3 regions of the Bradyrhizobium sp. 134 genome follow, and region 2 is predicted to be linked to each of the others. Evidence: predicted binding sites of a transcription regulator. Region 2 holds the regulator's gene; each other region holds the start of a gene.
What was found. The regulator PhoB, encoded in region 2, activates phosphate uptake and scavenging genes when phosphate is short. The targets are predictions, from matches to a motif close to TGTCATNNANCTGTCAT.
Positions count from the first base shown of each region.

Region 1: the regulator PhoB is predicted to act here: its motif matches at 2,665-2,681, upstream of IVA75_RS00840 (UDP-2,3-diacylglucosamine diphosphatase).
Region 3: the regulator PhoB is predicted to act here: its motif matches at 2,581-2,597, upstream of phnF (phosphonate metabolism transcriptional regulator PhnF).

Region 1 is NZ_JADPKX010000006.1:10,837-15,555, reverse strand. Features, by position in the region: gene IVA75_RS00850 (threonine/serine dehydratase) at 1-708, opposite strand, end outside; gene IVA75_RS00845 (glycosyltransferase family 1 protein) at 772-1,815, opposite strand; gene IVA75_RS00840 (UDP-2,3-diacylglucosamine diphosphatase) at 1,829-2,641, opposite strand; gene thiD (bifunctional hydroxymethylpyrimidine kinase/phosphomethylpyrimidine kinase) at 2,826-3,626, opposite strand; gene IVA75_RS00830 (Lrp/AsnC family transcriptional regulator) at 3,756-4,001, shown strand; gene IVA75_RS00825 (cytochrome c) at 4,026-4,719, opposite strand, start outside.
Region 2 is NZ_JADPKX010000034.1:801,614-806,332, forward strand. Features, by position in the region: gene pstC (phosphate ABC transporter permease subunit PstC) at 1-182, shown strand, start outside; gene pstA (phosphate ABC transporter permease PstA) at 187-1,032, shown strand; gene pstB (phosphate ABC transporter ATP-binding protein PstB) at 1,029-1,850, shown strand; gene phoU (phosphate signaling complex protein PhoU) at 1,861-2,577, shown strand; gene phoB (phosphate regulon transcriptional regulator PhoB) at 2,601-3,308, shown strand; gene IVA75_RS13385 (GcrA family cell cycle regulator) at 3,548-4,060, opposite strand; gene IVA75_RS13390 (aspartate aminotransferase family protein) at 4,516-4,719, shown strand, end outside.
Region 3 is NZ_JADPKX010000016.1:32,726-37,444, forward strand. Features, by position in the region: gene phnE (phosphonate ABC transporter, permease protein PhnE) at 1-875, shown strand, start outside; gene phnE (phosphonate ABC transporter, permease protein PhnE) at 959-1,720, shown strand; gene phnF (phosphonate metabolism transcriptional regulator PhnF) at 1,819-2,547, opposite strand; gene phnG (phosphonate C-P lyase system protein PhnG) at 2,666-3,130, shown strand; gene phnH (phosphonate C-P lyase system protein PhnH) at 3,135-3,743, shown strand; gene IVA75_RS05740 (carbon-phosphorus lyase complex subunit PhnI) at 3,746-4,719, shown strand, end outside.

The DNA of each region.
Region 1 (4,719 bases), on a different contig from region 2:
GCGGCCTGCCGGCCCGTGCGGCTCGCGATGACCTGCGGTCAGCGACAGGCCGTGATCGTCGAAAGCCTCGGGTTCGGCGACGACGATTTGCGCCAGCGGATAGCGCGCCTTCACGGCCGTCGCGACGCCCGCGATCAGACCACCGCCGGAGGCCGGCGCCACCACGATGTCAGGGGCGAGACCAAGTGCCGCCATGTCCTCGGCGATCTCGCGGCCGGCGGTGCCTTGGCCGGCGATCACGAAGGGATCGTCATAGGGCCTGACCAGCGTTGCGCCGCGCTTCTCGGCGATGCCGCGCGAGATCGCCTCGCGGTCGTCGCGGTCGCGGTCGTACAGCACGACCTCGGCACCGTAGGATTTGGTGCGCTCGCGCTTCGACAACGGCGCATCCGCGGGCATCACGATGGTCGCCTGCATGTCGAGGATCTTGGCCGCCGCCGCCACGCCCTGGGCGTGATTGCCGGAGGAGAACGCCACCACGCCGCCGGCGCGCTTGTGCTGCGGGATCGAGGCGACCTTGTTGAAGGCGCCGCGGAACTTGAACGAGCCGGTGCGCTGAAGCATCTCCGGCTTGAGATAGACCTTTGCGCCGACGCGTTCGTTGAGCACGGGAAAGGACAACAGCGGCGTACGGACGGCGAAGGGTGCGATCACGCGCGCTGCGGCATCGATATCGGCAGGGCCGATCGGGAGGAGCTGTTCTGTCATGCCTGATGTTATCGCGGCGGAGGAGGCGCGGGCAAGGCATCTCCGCGCGAGCATTCTGGGCTCTCAGGCGACGAATCGCGCCGGCTCCGCCCCGTTCCGGCCCGGCAGCACCGCGCCGACCGCCAAAATGCTGTCGATAAAGGCCCGGGCCGAGGCCTCCCAGGTGTAGTTGGCGGCGAATTCGACACAGTCCTGCCGGGAGATGTCCAGCGCGGCGAAGCAGGCGCTGCGCAGATCGTGATCGAGCGCGCCGACCGGCGCATCGCCGATCACGTCGCGGGGCCCCTTCACCGGAAGCGCCGCGACCGGCAGGCCGCTCGCCAGCGCTTCGAGCAGGACCAGGCCGAAGGTGTCGGTTTTGCTCGGAAACACGAAGACATCGGCGGCAGCGTAAATGTCCGCCAGTTCCTCGCCGTGCTTTTCGCCGAGGAAGATCGCGTCCGGATGGGCCTCCTCCAGCGCGACACGCGCCGGACCATCGCCGACGATCACCTTGGTGCCGGGCAGGTCGAGGTCGAGGAAGGCCTCGAGATTCTTCTCCACCGCGACCCGGCCCACCGAGAGGAACACCGGCGCCGGCAGGCAGAGATCAATCGCACGGGGATGGAACAAATGGGTGTCGACGCCGCGAGGCCACAGCACGACATTGTCGAAGCCGCGCTCGGTCAGCTCGCTGGCGAGCGCCGGCGTTGCCGCCATCACGGCGCGGCTGGGGCTGTGGAATCGGCGCAGCGCCCGCCAGATCAGCGAGCCCGGCACCGGCACGCGAGCGCGGACATATTCGGGAAAGCGGGTGTGGAAGCTGGTCGTGAAGGGCAGCTTGCGCTGGCGGCAATAGCGGCGGACCATGAGGCCGATCGGCCCCTCCGTCGCGATGTGGATGCTGTCCGCCTGCGCCTCTTCGATCAGCTTCGCGATTCTGCCCGGCCGCGGCATGGCCAGCCGCACGTCCCGATAGCTCGGCATCGCAAAGGTGCGGAACGATTGCGGTGTCAGGTACGAGAATTCGACGTCGAGGCTTTTGGCACCGTCAGCAAGTTTGGTCAGCGTCCGAACCACACCGTTGACTTGCGGGTGCCAGGCGTCGGTCGCGACCAGGATGCGCATCAGGCTGCCTTTGTCATGCAGCTCTGGCTGCAACCTGCGGGACCTGCGCCGGCTTCTCGGCCTGGTCCGCCCAGGTGATGATCTCGAAACGGCCGTCATCGTGCTCGACCAGCGCCGTGCAGCTCTCGACCCAGTCGCCGCAATTCATGTAGCGGATGCCGCCCTCGTCGCGGATCACCGCGTAATGGATGTGGCCGCAGATCACGCCGTCGGCGTCGTGGCGCCGCGCCTCGGCGGCGAGCGCCTGCTCGAATGCGCCGATATAGTTGACGGCGTTCTTGACCTTCTGCTTGGCCCATTGCGACAGCGACCAATAGGGCACCTTGAACATGCGCCGGAAGAAGTTGACGAAGCGATTGAGCTGGATCGCGAAGTCGTAGGCCTTGTCGCCGAGATGAGCGAGCCAGCGGGCGTTCTGCACCACGAGGTCGAAGATGTCGCCGTGGATGACGAGATAGCGCTTGCCGTCCGCGCCGGTGTGGACGGTGTTCTCGACCACGTCGATGCCGCCGAAATGCGTGCCGTAATAGTTGCGCAGGAACTCGTCGTGATTGCCGGGGATGTAGATCACCTTGGCGCCCTTGCGCGCCTTGCGCAAAAGCTTCTGGACGAGATCGTTATGCGATTGCGGCCAATGCCAGCTCGATTTCAGCGCCCAGCCGTCGACGATATCGCCGACGAGATAGATCGTGTCGGCATCATGGAAACGCAGGAAATCGAGCAGAAGGTCGGCTTGAGAACCGCGGGCTCCGAGATGAACGTCGGAGATGAACAACGTGCGAAAGCGCCGCTCCGGGCTCTCGTCACTCACATCGTAACTTCCCATGCGCCAGCCTGTAACAATGTCCCGTGACAGGGGGATGACCAATTGAACCTTTGAGGCACCTTCGGAACCGAATCGCGCTTGCCTCGCCCACCCCGCGAATATCAGTCGCATGCGACAATCAGGCGACATGGCGTCGCAGCGGCCTCCGCAAGAACCCGGAGCTGCGGCGCGCTCGCGACCGGCGTCAGTAGAATTTGTGGAAATGATGGATCGGGCCGTGGCCGTGGCCGACGCTGAAGCGATCGGCGGCCGCGATCGCCGCGCTGATCCAGGCCTTGGCTTTGCGCACGGCGCGCTCGAGATCCTCGCCCCTGGCGAGCCCGGCGGCGACCGCCGAGGACAGCGAGCAGCCGGTGCCATGGGTGTTGCGAGTGGCAACGCGCGGCGCGGCCAGCGCGATCGTGGTGCTGGCATCGACTAGATAGTCGATGCTCTCGGCGCCCTCGCCGTGCCCGCCCTTGATCAGGACCGCCCTGCAGCCGAGCGCCAGCAGCCGGCGCCCCTGGCTCTCGATTTCGGCCTCGCTGGCCGCGACCGGTTCGCCGAGCAGAGCCGCGGCCTCGGGCAGATTGGGTGTGATCACCGAGGCCAGCGGCATCAGCTTGATGCGCAGGGCGTCGACGGCTTCGGAGGCGAGCAGGCGATCACCCGATGTCGCCACCATCACGGGATCGAGCACGATATGCCGGGGCGCCCAGCGCGACAGCGCGGCCGCGATCGCATCGATGCTGGCGGCTTGCGCCACCATGCCGATCTTGACCGCGCCGACCTCGAGATCGGAAAACACCGCATCGATCTGCGCGGTGACGAATTCGGCGGGCACCGCGTGAATGCCGGTGACGCCGCGGGTGTTCTGCGCGGTCAGCGCCGTGATGGCGGACGCGCCAAAAACCCCCAGCGCGGCAAAGGTCTTCAGGTCGGCCTGGATGCCGGCGCCGCCGCTCGAATCGGAGCCGGCAATGGTCAGCGCGACGGGCGTTGTCATGGGGCGATCTTCAGCGTTTTCGAAGCCATGGACCGTCCTAGCGCGCCTCCCTCGGCCCAGCAAGTTCGCTTGCTAAATCCGGCCGGGTTTGGCCTATTAGCCGCCAGATATGCTTTCGGAGAGACCGCGATGGTTCCCTTTTTCGTCCAGATCAAATGCAAGCTCGGCCAATCCTATGTAGTCGCCAATGCGCTTGCCGAAGCCGAGATCGCCTCCGAGATCTATTCCACGGCCGGTCAATACGACCTGCTGGTGAAGTTCTACGTCGACAACGACACCGATATCGGCCACTTCGTCAACGAGAAGGTGCAGGTGCTGCCCGGCATCCAGGACACCCTCACCATCATCACCTTCAAGGCGTTTGGCGCGAGTTGACCGTCGAGAAAACGGCGGCCCTGATCAGGCGCCGCCCTCCTTGCGCTTGGGGCGCCGCGGACCGTCCACCGGCGGCAGCGATTTGAGATAGTCCGCCATCGCCGCGAGATCGTCGTCCGGCAATTGCGAGGTGTTCTTGATCACCCGCGTCATCGCGCCCCCGACGCTGTCGCCGTCGGGCAATTCGCCGGTCTTCAGGAAATAGGCAATATCCTTCGCGCTCCACTCGCCGAGGCCCTTCTGGGTGATGTTGGGCACCCATCCCTCGCCTTCCGGATTGGGGCCTCCCGCGAAGCGTTGTCCGGCGATGATGCCGCCAAGCGCGTTGCGTGGGCTGTGGCACTCCGCGCAATGGCCAAAGCTGCTGACGAGATAGGCGCCGCGATTCCACTGCGGCGACTTCGCGCCGTCGGCGACGAAGGGCTTGCCGTCCAGAAATAAGAATTTCCAGATGCCGACGTTGCGGCGGATATTGAACGGAAAGCGCACGTCGTGGTCGCGCACCTTGCCTGCAACGGCCGGCAGCGTTTTCAGGTACGCAAAGAGATCGAGCACGTCCTCGCGCCTGGCGTGCTGATAGGACGTGTAGGGAAAGGCCGGAAAATAATGCCGGCCGTCCGGCGAGACCCCGTGCATCACAGCATTGACGAATTCGGCCTCGCTCCATTTGCCGATGCCGTCGGTCGGGTCGGACGAGATGTTCGGCGCATAGAACGTT
Region 2 (4,719 bases):
CGTCGATCTTCGCCCCCGGCACCACGATCTCGGCGGCGATCGCATCCGAGTTCGCCGAGAGCGACGGCCTGCACCAGTCCGGCCTGATCCTGCTCGGCCTCCTGCTGTTCGTGCTGACCTTCTTCGTGCTCGCGGCGGCGCGGCTGATGCTGATGCGGCTGGAAAAGAAGGCGGGGAACTGACGCCATGAATCCGATCTATTCACGCCGCCGCCGCAAGGACATCGTCGTCCGCGGGCTCTGCATCGCCGCAACCGCCTTCGGTGTCACCTGGCTCGCGCTGATCCTGATTACGCTGCTCTACAACGGACTGGCCGGACTCAATGTCCAGCTGTTCACCGAGAACACGCCGCCACCGGGATCGAACGAGGGCGGACTGCTCAACGCCATCGTCGGCTCGCTGATCATGACCGTGATCGGCGTCGGCATCGGCGCGCCGCTCGGCATGTTCGCCGGCACCTATCTCGCCGAGTACGGCCGCAATGACCGGCTGACCTCGGTGATCCGCTTCATCAACGACATCCTGCTCTCGGCACCCTCGATCATCATCGGCCTGTTCATCTACGGCGCGGTGGTGGTGCCGATGCGCGGCTTCTCGGCGATCGCGGGCTCGCTCGCGCTCGCGGTCATCGTGATCCCGGTGGTGCTGCGCACGACCGAGGACATGCTGCTGCTGGTGCCGAACGCGTTGCGCGAGGCGGCCTCGGCGCTCGGCCTGCCGCGTTCGCTGGTGATCAAGCGGATCGCTTATCGCGCTGCCCGTTCGGGCCTCATCACCGGCGTGCTGCTCGCGACCGCCCGCGTCGCCGGTGAAACCGCGCCGCTGCTGTTCACCGCGCTGTCGAACCAGTTCTTCAGCCTCGGCCTGAACAAGACGATGGCAAACCTGCCGGTGACCATCAACAACTTCGTGCAGAGCCCCTATGCCTATTGGAAGCAGCTGGCCTGGAGCGGCGCGCTGCTCATCACCCTGACCGTTCTTGCCCTTAATATTTTCGCGCGCATCCTTGGCGCCGAGAGGACCGCAAAATGAGTGATCTTTCCGTATCGATGAGCGCGTCAGGTGGACTGCCGCACGCGGCAGTGCTGCCGGAGGCGCCCCCCAAGGTGACCGTGCGCAACCTGAACTTCTATTACGGCGAGCACCACGCGCTGAAAAACATCAACCTGACGCTCGGCGCCAACCGCGTCACGGCGTTCATCGGTCCGTCAGGCTGCGGCAAGTCGACCCTGCTGCGCATCTTCAACCGGATGTACGACCTCTATCCCGGTCAGCGCGCCACCGGTCAGCTCATGCTCGACCAGACCAACATCCTCGACGGCAAGCTGGACCTCAATCTGCTGCGCGCCCGCGTCGGCATGGTGTTCCAGAAACCGACGCCGTTCCCGATGACGATCTACGAGAACATCGCGTTCGGCATCCGTCTTTATGAGAAGATATCGAAGTCCGAAATGGACGGCCGCGTCGAGAAGGCGCTGCGCGGCGGCGCGCTGTGGAACGAGGTCAAGGACAAGCTCAACGCCTCCGGCCTGTCGCTCTCCGGCGGCCAGCAGCAGCGCCTCTGCATCGCCCGCACCGTCGCGGTGCGGCCCGAGGTGATCCTGTTCGACGAACCCTGTTCGGCGCTCGACCCGATCTCGACCGCCAAGGTCGAGGAGCTGATCCAGGAGCTGTCCGAGGATTACACGATCGCGATCGTCACCCACAACATGCAGCAGGCGGCGCGCGTCTCCGACAAGACCGCCTTCATGTATCTCGGCGAGTTGATCGAGTTCGACGACACCAGCAAGATCTTCACGTCGCCGTCCGACCGGCGCACGCAGGATTACATCACCGGCCGGTTCGGCTAGGAGACGCGACATGGGTTCTGAACATACCGCAAAGGCCTTCGACACCGACCTCCAGGAACTCACGCGCCTGGTCGCCGAGATGGGTGGCATCGCCGAGCGCATGATCGTCGAGTCCGTCGACGCATTGATCCGCCGCGACGTCCCGCTCGGCCAGCGCGTCGTCGCCATCGACACTGAACTCGACGCGCTGCAGAAGCGCATCGAGGAACGCGCGGTGCTCACCATCGCCCGGCGCCAGCCAATGGCGGTCGATCTGCGCGAGATCGTCGGCGCCATGCGCGTCGCGACCGATCTCGAGCGCATCGGCGACCTCGCCAAGAACATGGGCAAGCGCGTTGCGGCGCTGGAGACGGACTTCCATCCGCTCAAGCTGTTCCGCGGCCTCGAGCACATGACCGACCTCGTGCAGCAGCAGGTCAAGTCGGTGCTGGACGCCTATGCCGCGCATGATTTGCCGGCGGCGATGGCGGTGTGGAAGGGTGACGAGGAAGTCGACGCCATCTGCACCTCGCTGTTCCGCGAGCTCCTTACCTACATGATGGAGGATCCGCGCAACATCTCGTTCTGTATTCACCTGATGTTCTGCGCCAAGAACATCGAGCGGATCGGCGACCACGCCACCAACATCGCCGAGACCGTGTTCTACATGATCGAGGGCCAGGCGATCACCGACAAGCGGCCGAAGGGCGACATGACGACCTTCGCCAGCACGGTACCGAACACCTGAAGACTTAAGGGAGCGACGACCCGATGGGCGCACGCATTATGGTGGTTGAGGACGAGGAAGCCCTGACCGAGCTTCTCCGCTACAACCTCGAAGGCGACGGCTATGACGTCGAGACGGTGATGCGCGGCGACGACGCCGACACCCGCCTCAAGGAGCACATCCCCGATCTGGTCGTGCTCGACTGGATGCTGCCGGGCCTGTCAGGCATCGAACTGTGCCGGCGGCTTCGCACCCGTCCCGAGACCAAGCAGCTCCCGATTATCATGCTCACCGCGCGCGGCGAGGAGAGCGAGCGGGTGCGGGGTCTTGCGACCGGCGCCGACGATTACATCGTCAAGCCATTCTCGGTGCCGGAGCTGCTGGCGCGCGTGAAAGGCCTGCTGCGGCGCGCAAGCCCCGAGCGGCTCGCCACCGTCCTTGCTTTTGGCGACATCGAGCTCGACCGCGACAAGCGCCGCGTGGCGCGCTCGGGCCGGCCGATCGATCTCGGTCCGACCGAATATCGCCTGCTGGAGTTCTTCCTGGAGCACCCGGGACGGGTGTTCTCGCGCGAGCAACTGCTCGACAGCGTCTGGGGCCGCGACATCTATATCGACGAGCGCACCGTCGACGTGCATATCGGCCGCCTGCGCAAGCTGCTCAATCTCGGCCGCGAGCAGGACCCGATCCGCACCGTCCGCGGCGCTGGTTACGCGCTGGATGATCGGTTTGCCAAGGCGGAGCAGGTGTAGGGTTGCAGCCTTGTTTGTTGGCAAGCTGTCCCCGAATTCTTCGACGTCGTCCCGGACAAGCGAGCGAAGCGAGCGCTGATCCGGGACCCATAACCACCGAACGTGGTTTGGCGAAGACTCGGAATGACCCCTTTCGCGCAACAACTGCGCGCTCGGAGTATGGGTCCCGGCCCCCGTGCGCAATTGGCCGGGACGACACTGAAATCGTTGAGCCGTCTTCGCGCGACGACTTGCGGTAATTAGCGCGGCCCCGGCTTCACCGGTGCACGCCGCCGATCCGACGCCGGCTGGTACGCGACGCGCGAGTGCTGGGCGCAATAGGGCAGGCCGGACAGCGCCCGTCCACCGCAGAAGAAGAAGTCCGGGCTCGAGGGATCGCCGACCGGCCAGTGGCAGGTCGCCTCGTTCAATTCCAGCAGCGACAGCCGCTGGCTCATCGGCACCACGTTGTCATAGGTGACCGGATCCGGCTCAGCCTCGACCTCGAAGGCCTGCGCCAGCGCGGTGTTGCCGCGCGAGATCGGGCGGCTCACCCGCATCATGTGCTGCGCGGGGCGCGCCTTGCGCGGTCGGGGCGCTGCCGACGAAGGGCTCTTGGCGCGGCCCGAGAGGCCGAGCCTGTGCACTTTGCCGATTACGGCATTGCGGGTCACATTGCCGAGCTCCGCCGCGATCTGGCTGGCCGAAAGTCCGGCCTCCCAGAGCTTTTTCAGCTGCTCGACGCGATCATCGGACCAGGTCAAAACCGTCATTGCACCCTTTCCCTCGCTGCGCGCCAGCCATCCTGGGGCCTCGTAGCGAATGCCTAAGCCTTCAAAAACCCGTGCCGCCAGAATCCCTTAAGGCTCGCCGGGCGCGTCTTGAACGCCCGAACGTTTACGCCGGTACATAAGGACTTAAAGATCAGAACCACTGCACGAGATGTCGTATCTGACAATCCAAACGCTACAATATGGCGTGACTCCCGCGCAAGAGTCCGCCGACTCGCTTCCACATGTTCCGTGACTAAATCCCGCAAAATCGGCACCGCAAGACTACGGATTCAGCGTTTCGCGAGGCTTTCCGGGCGGCATTGACACCCGTTTCACCAAGCCTAAGATAGTCGCACGTGCCGCCCGCAAGAGGCGGCACGTTTCGTTTTCCGGGCCGGTCGATGGTGCGTTGCGCAATGCACGCTCACACCGTCCGCAACATTCAAGTGACCGTCATGACTAACAGCGCAGCGCCGCATTTGCTCCCCGTTTTCGCCAGGTCCGACCTCGGTTTCGAGCGTGGCGAAGGCTGCTGGCTGATCGCGACCAATGGCGAGCGCTATCTCGATTTCACCTCCGGGGTGGCGGTGAATGCGCTCGGCCATGCCCATCCGGCGCTGGTCGCGGCGTTGCAGGAGCAGGCCACGAAGCTCTGGCAC
Region 3 (4,719 bases), on a different contig from region 2:
CGGTTTCGATCCTCCCGGAGCAGCAGCTCGCCGTGCTCAACGCCGCCTATCGCCAGGCGGTCGCGCGCAGGCGAGGGCGCCTCCTGTTCGGAGCCGTGGTGTTCGCCGCTGCGCTGCTTCTGGCGGCGATCGGCGCGGAAGTGAATCTGCGGACGCTGTTCGCCCATTACGGCAACTTCATCAGCTATTTCGACCGCATCCTCACACTCGACAGCGGACAGCGGGTCTGGACCGATGTCGGCGAGTGGCTCTGGGGCTGGCGCAAATGGCTGAGGATGCTGGGCGAGACCCTGCTGATCTCCTATGTCGGCACGTTGATCGGCGCGACTTTTGCCTTCTGCCTGAACTTCTTCGCGGCTGAAAACACCTCGCCCGCGCCCTGGCTGCGGTTCGCGGTGCGGCGCCTACTTGAATTCGCCCGCACGGTGCCCGGCATCGTGTTTGCGCTGATCTTCGTGATCGCCTTCGGGCTCGGACCGATGGCGGGCGTACTGGCCATTGCGATTCACTCCACCGGCGCGCTCGGAAAGCTGTTCTCCGAGATCGTCGAGAACGCCGACATGAAGCCGGTCGAAGGCGTCCGCTCGACCGGCGCGAGCTGGCTCTCCTGCATGCGCTTCGCCATCCTGCCGCAGGTCACGGCGGGCTATGCCAGCTACGCGCTGCTGCGTTTCGAGATCAACGTCCGCGAGGCCTCCGTGATGGGATTCGTCGGCGCCGGCGGCATCGGCCAGGAGCTGGTCGTCGCCATCCGCAAGTTCTATTACTCCGACGTCAGCGCCATCCTGCTCACCATCATCGTCACTGTCTTCATCATCGACATCAGCACCGGCTGGCTGCGCGGCCGCCTGTTCGGCAGGGAGACGCGGACGTGACGGGGCCGCAGGAGATCGACATCGCCGCGCTTCGCGCGCGCTACCCCGATGTGTTCGACCGGCCGGCCTCGGCGCGGCTCGCCATGCCGGGGATGATCGTCGCGGCGCTCGCGATCCTGATTTATGGCCTCGTCGATCTCGATTTCTCGCCCTCGCGCTTCGTCGCCGGCCTCAGCCAGCTCGGCTGGATCAGCTTGATGATGATTCCGCCGGATCCCGGCTCGTCGCTGCCGATCTATCTGAAGGCGCTGGGCGAGACCCTGTCGATCGCGCTGCTCGGCACGACGCTGGCTGCGGTGTTCGCGCTGCCGGTCAGTCTTCTTGCCGCGCGTAACGTGGTGCCGTCGAGTATTTTGCGCTTCCCGATTCGACGCTTCCTGGATTCGATCCGCGGCATCGACACGCTGATCTGGGCGCTGGTGTGGATCAACGTGGTCGGGCTCGGCCCGTTTGCCGGCGTGCTCGCCATTGCCGTGTCCGATTTCGGCGCCTTTGGAAAGCTGTTCTCGGAGGCGATCGAGGGCGCGGACCAGAAGCAGGTCGAGGGCATCCGCGCCTCCGGCGGCAGTGCGCTGCACGAGATCCGCTTCGGTCTGCTGCCGCAGGTTTTGCCCGTGATCGCCGGCCAAGTGCTCTATTTCATCGAGTCGAACACGCGTTCGGCTACCATCATCGGCATCGTCGGTGCCGGCGGTATCGGCCTCCAGCTCGCCGAGCAGATCCGCGTGCTGGAATGGCAGAAGGTGTCGTTCCTGATCCTGATGATCCTGGTCGCGGTCGCCGCGATCGATTTCGTCTCGGGAAAACTGCGCTTCGCGATTATTGGGCGAAGGGCGGTCGCCTGATCACCGATTTCGTAGGGTGGTAAAACGCAGCGTGCGCACCAGTTCAATCGCAGCACTGGATGGATGGTGGGCACGGCGCAAGTGCGCCTTTGCCCACCCTAGGACTCCACCAAAAATTCCACCCGCTCCGCCGCAAAGCGCGAATGCTTGGTGACCAGCGGCTTGCCGTCGAGATCGTGATCGGTGGCGTCGACCACCAGGATCGGCCGTCCCAGCGCCAGATCGAGCCGTGCGGCGTCGGTTGCGTCAACGATGCCGGCGGTGATCCGGGTCGCGCCGCGGCGATAGTCGCGGACGCCGTAATGCTCGAGCAATTTCGTCATCGAGCGGGTCGCGGCAAAGACGTCGCCCGCACCCGGAAACAGCTGCGCCGACAGCCACGTCGTGGAGACGCAGATCGGTGTGCGGTCGGCGAGGCGCATCGCCTCGATCCGCACCAGCGGTGCACCGGTCTTGAGGCCGAGTTCCCGCGCGAGTTCGCGGGTCGCGACATCATCGGACGCCTCGATCAACCGGCCATGCGGTTCGCGGCCGTCCGCGCCGACGATCTCGGAGAAACGGGTCCGCGAGCGCAGCGGATAGGCGAGCTTCTGCGCCTCGACGTAGGTTCCGCTGCCGCGTTCGGCCCGCACGATGCCGCGCTCCGCAAGCGCGGCCAGCGCGCGCCGCACGGTGTGGCGGTTGACGCGATAGGTTTCGGCGATCTCCACCTCGCCCGGCAGCTTGTCGCCGGCCGCAAAGCGGCCGTCGGCGATGCCGCGCTCGATGCCGTCGGCAACGAGGCGCCACAATGCGACGCCGGAGGAAGCTGTGTCCTGCATGCTCATGTGGCCGGGAAGCTACTCCAGAAATCACGCCCTTGTCACCAAACAGTCATGGCGCTCCGCTATCAAGTTGTCTAGTATCATAGACAACTTAGACTCGGCAAGTTCTGCAGAAAAGTCGGTGGATGTGGTGACCCAGCACAACAATCAGCAAGCCCAGCGCAGGGCCGCAATGGCCGTGCTGGCGCACGCCGAGGCGGGCGAGATCGCCGCTCGCCTCCGCGCTCTCGCTTTGCCAGCGCATCAGGATCTGCGCGCGCCGGAAAACGGCCTCGTCATGCTGCGCGGCCGGGTCGGCGGCGACGGCGCGCCGTTCAACCTTGGCGAAGCCACGGTGTCGCGCGCCGCGGTGCGGCTTGCGAGCGGCGAGGTCGGCTTCGGTTACACGCTCGGTCGCGACGGCGAGAAGGCGCGGCTGATCGCGCTGTGCGATGCGCTGGTGCAGTCCAGCGATTTCGGCGGCGCGGTGGAGCGGGACATTATCGCGCCGTTGCGTGAGCAGCTGATGGCCAAGCGCAAACAGGTGGCGGCCGAGACCGCCGCGACGAAGGTTGATTTCTACACCATGGTGCGCGGTGAGGGGTGAGATCATGACCACGATTGCTGAACTGCCGCCGGGGTTCGCCGACAAGGTGCTGTCGGCGCAATCGACCTTTCGCTCGGTCATGGACGCGATGGCGCGGCCGGGATCGGTCCAGCGCATCGTGCCGACATCAGGAGCGCCTCAAACGATGATGCGCGGCACGGCCGCGATCGCGCTGACGCTGTTCGACCACGACACGCCGCTCTGGCTCGATGCGCGCATGTCGGAAAGCACCGACGTGACAAAATGGCTGAAGTTCCACACCGGCGCACCGGTGGTGCAGGATCCCTCGATCGCCAGCTTCGCGCTGATCAGCGATGGTGGGGCGCTGCCTTCGCTCGAGCGCTTCGCGCTCGGCACCAGCGAATATCCGGATCGGTCGACCACGTTGATTCTTCAGGTCGAGAGCCTGGACGGAGGACGGAGCTTCGAGCTGCGCGGTCCCGGCATCGACGGCGTCGCCACGCTCCAGGCGTCGATCAAGCCGTTCGACCTGTTCGAGCGCCTGCGCGTCAACGAAACGCTGTTTCCGCGCGGCATCGATGTGGTGCTGGTCGCCGACGATGCCGTGGTTGCGATCCCGCGCACCACGCGTGTCGTGAGCAAGGGAAGCTAAGCATGTATGTCGCAGTCAAAGGCGGCGAACGCGCCATCGAGAACGCCCATCGCCTGCTCGCCAGTGCGCGGCGCGGCGATCAAAGCGTGCCGGAAATCACGCTCGACCAGATCTCGGAGCAACTCGGCCTCGCCGTGGATCGCGTCATGAGCGAAGGCTCGCTCTATGACCGCGAGCTCGCGGCGCTCGCCATCAAGCAGGCGCGCGGCGATCTGATCGAGGCGATCTTCCTGGTCCGTGCCTTCCGCGCCACGCTGCCGCGCTTCGGCGCCAGCGAGCCGGTCGAGACCGGCGCGATGCGGGTGCAGCGGCGGGTGTCCTCGACCTTCAAGGACGTTCCCGGCGGCCAGATTCTCGGGCCGACCTTCGACTACACCCATCGCCTGCTCGATCCCTCGCTCGCCGAAGGCTTTGTGCCGGAAGCGCCAGCGACGGCCGAAGCATCGACAGTGCCCACCCCGCGGGTGACGGATATCCTCGGCCGCGACGGCCTGATCGAATCCTCGCCGCAAGCGGAAGAGGGCGCCAGCGTCGGCGACCTCACCCGCGAGCCGCTGAACTTTCCGGCGGATCGTGACCTGCGCCTGCAAAATCTCGCGCGTGGCGACGAAGGGTTCTTGCTGGCGATGGGCTATTCCACCCAGCGCGGCTACGGCCGCAACCATCCCTTCGCCGGCGAGATTCGCTTCGGCGAGGTCGATGTTGAATTTTCGGCGGAAGACGCCGGCTTCGTCGTGCCGCTCGGCTCGATCGAGCTCACCGAGTGTCAGATGGTCAACCAGTTCAAGGGCTCCGCGACCGAAGCGCCGTGCTTCACCCGCGGTTATGGCCTCGCCTTCGGCCAGAGCGAACGCAAGACCATGTCGATGGCGCTGGTCGACCGCGCGTTGCGTGCGCGCGAGCTCGGCGAAGAGGCACTCGCCCCTGCGCAAGACGAAGAATTCGTGATGTCGCATTCGGACAACGTCCAGGCGAC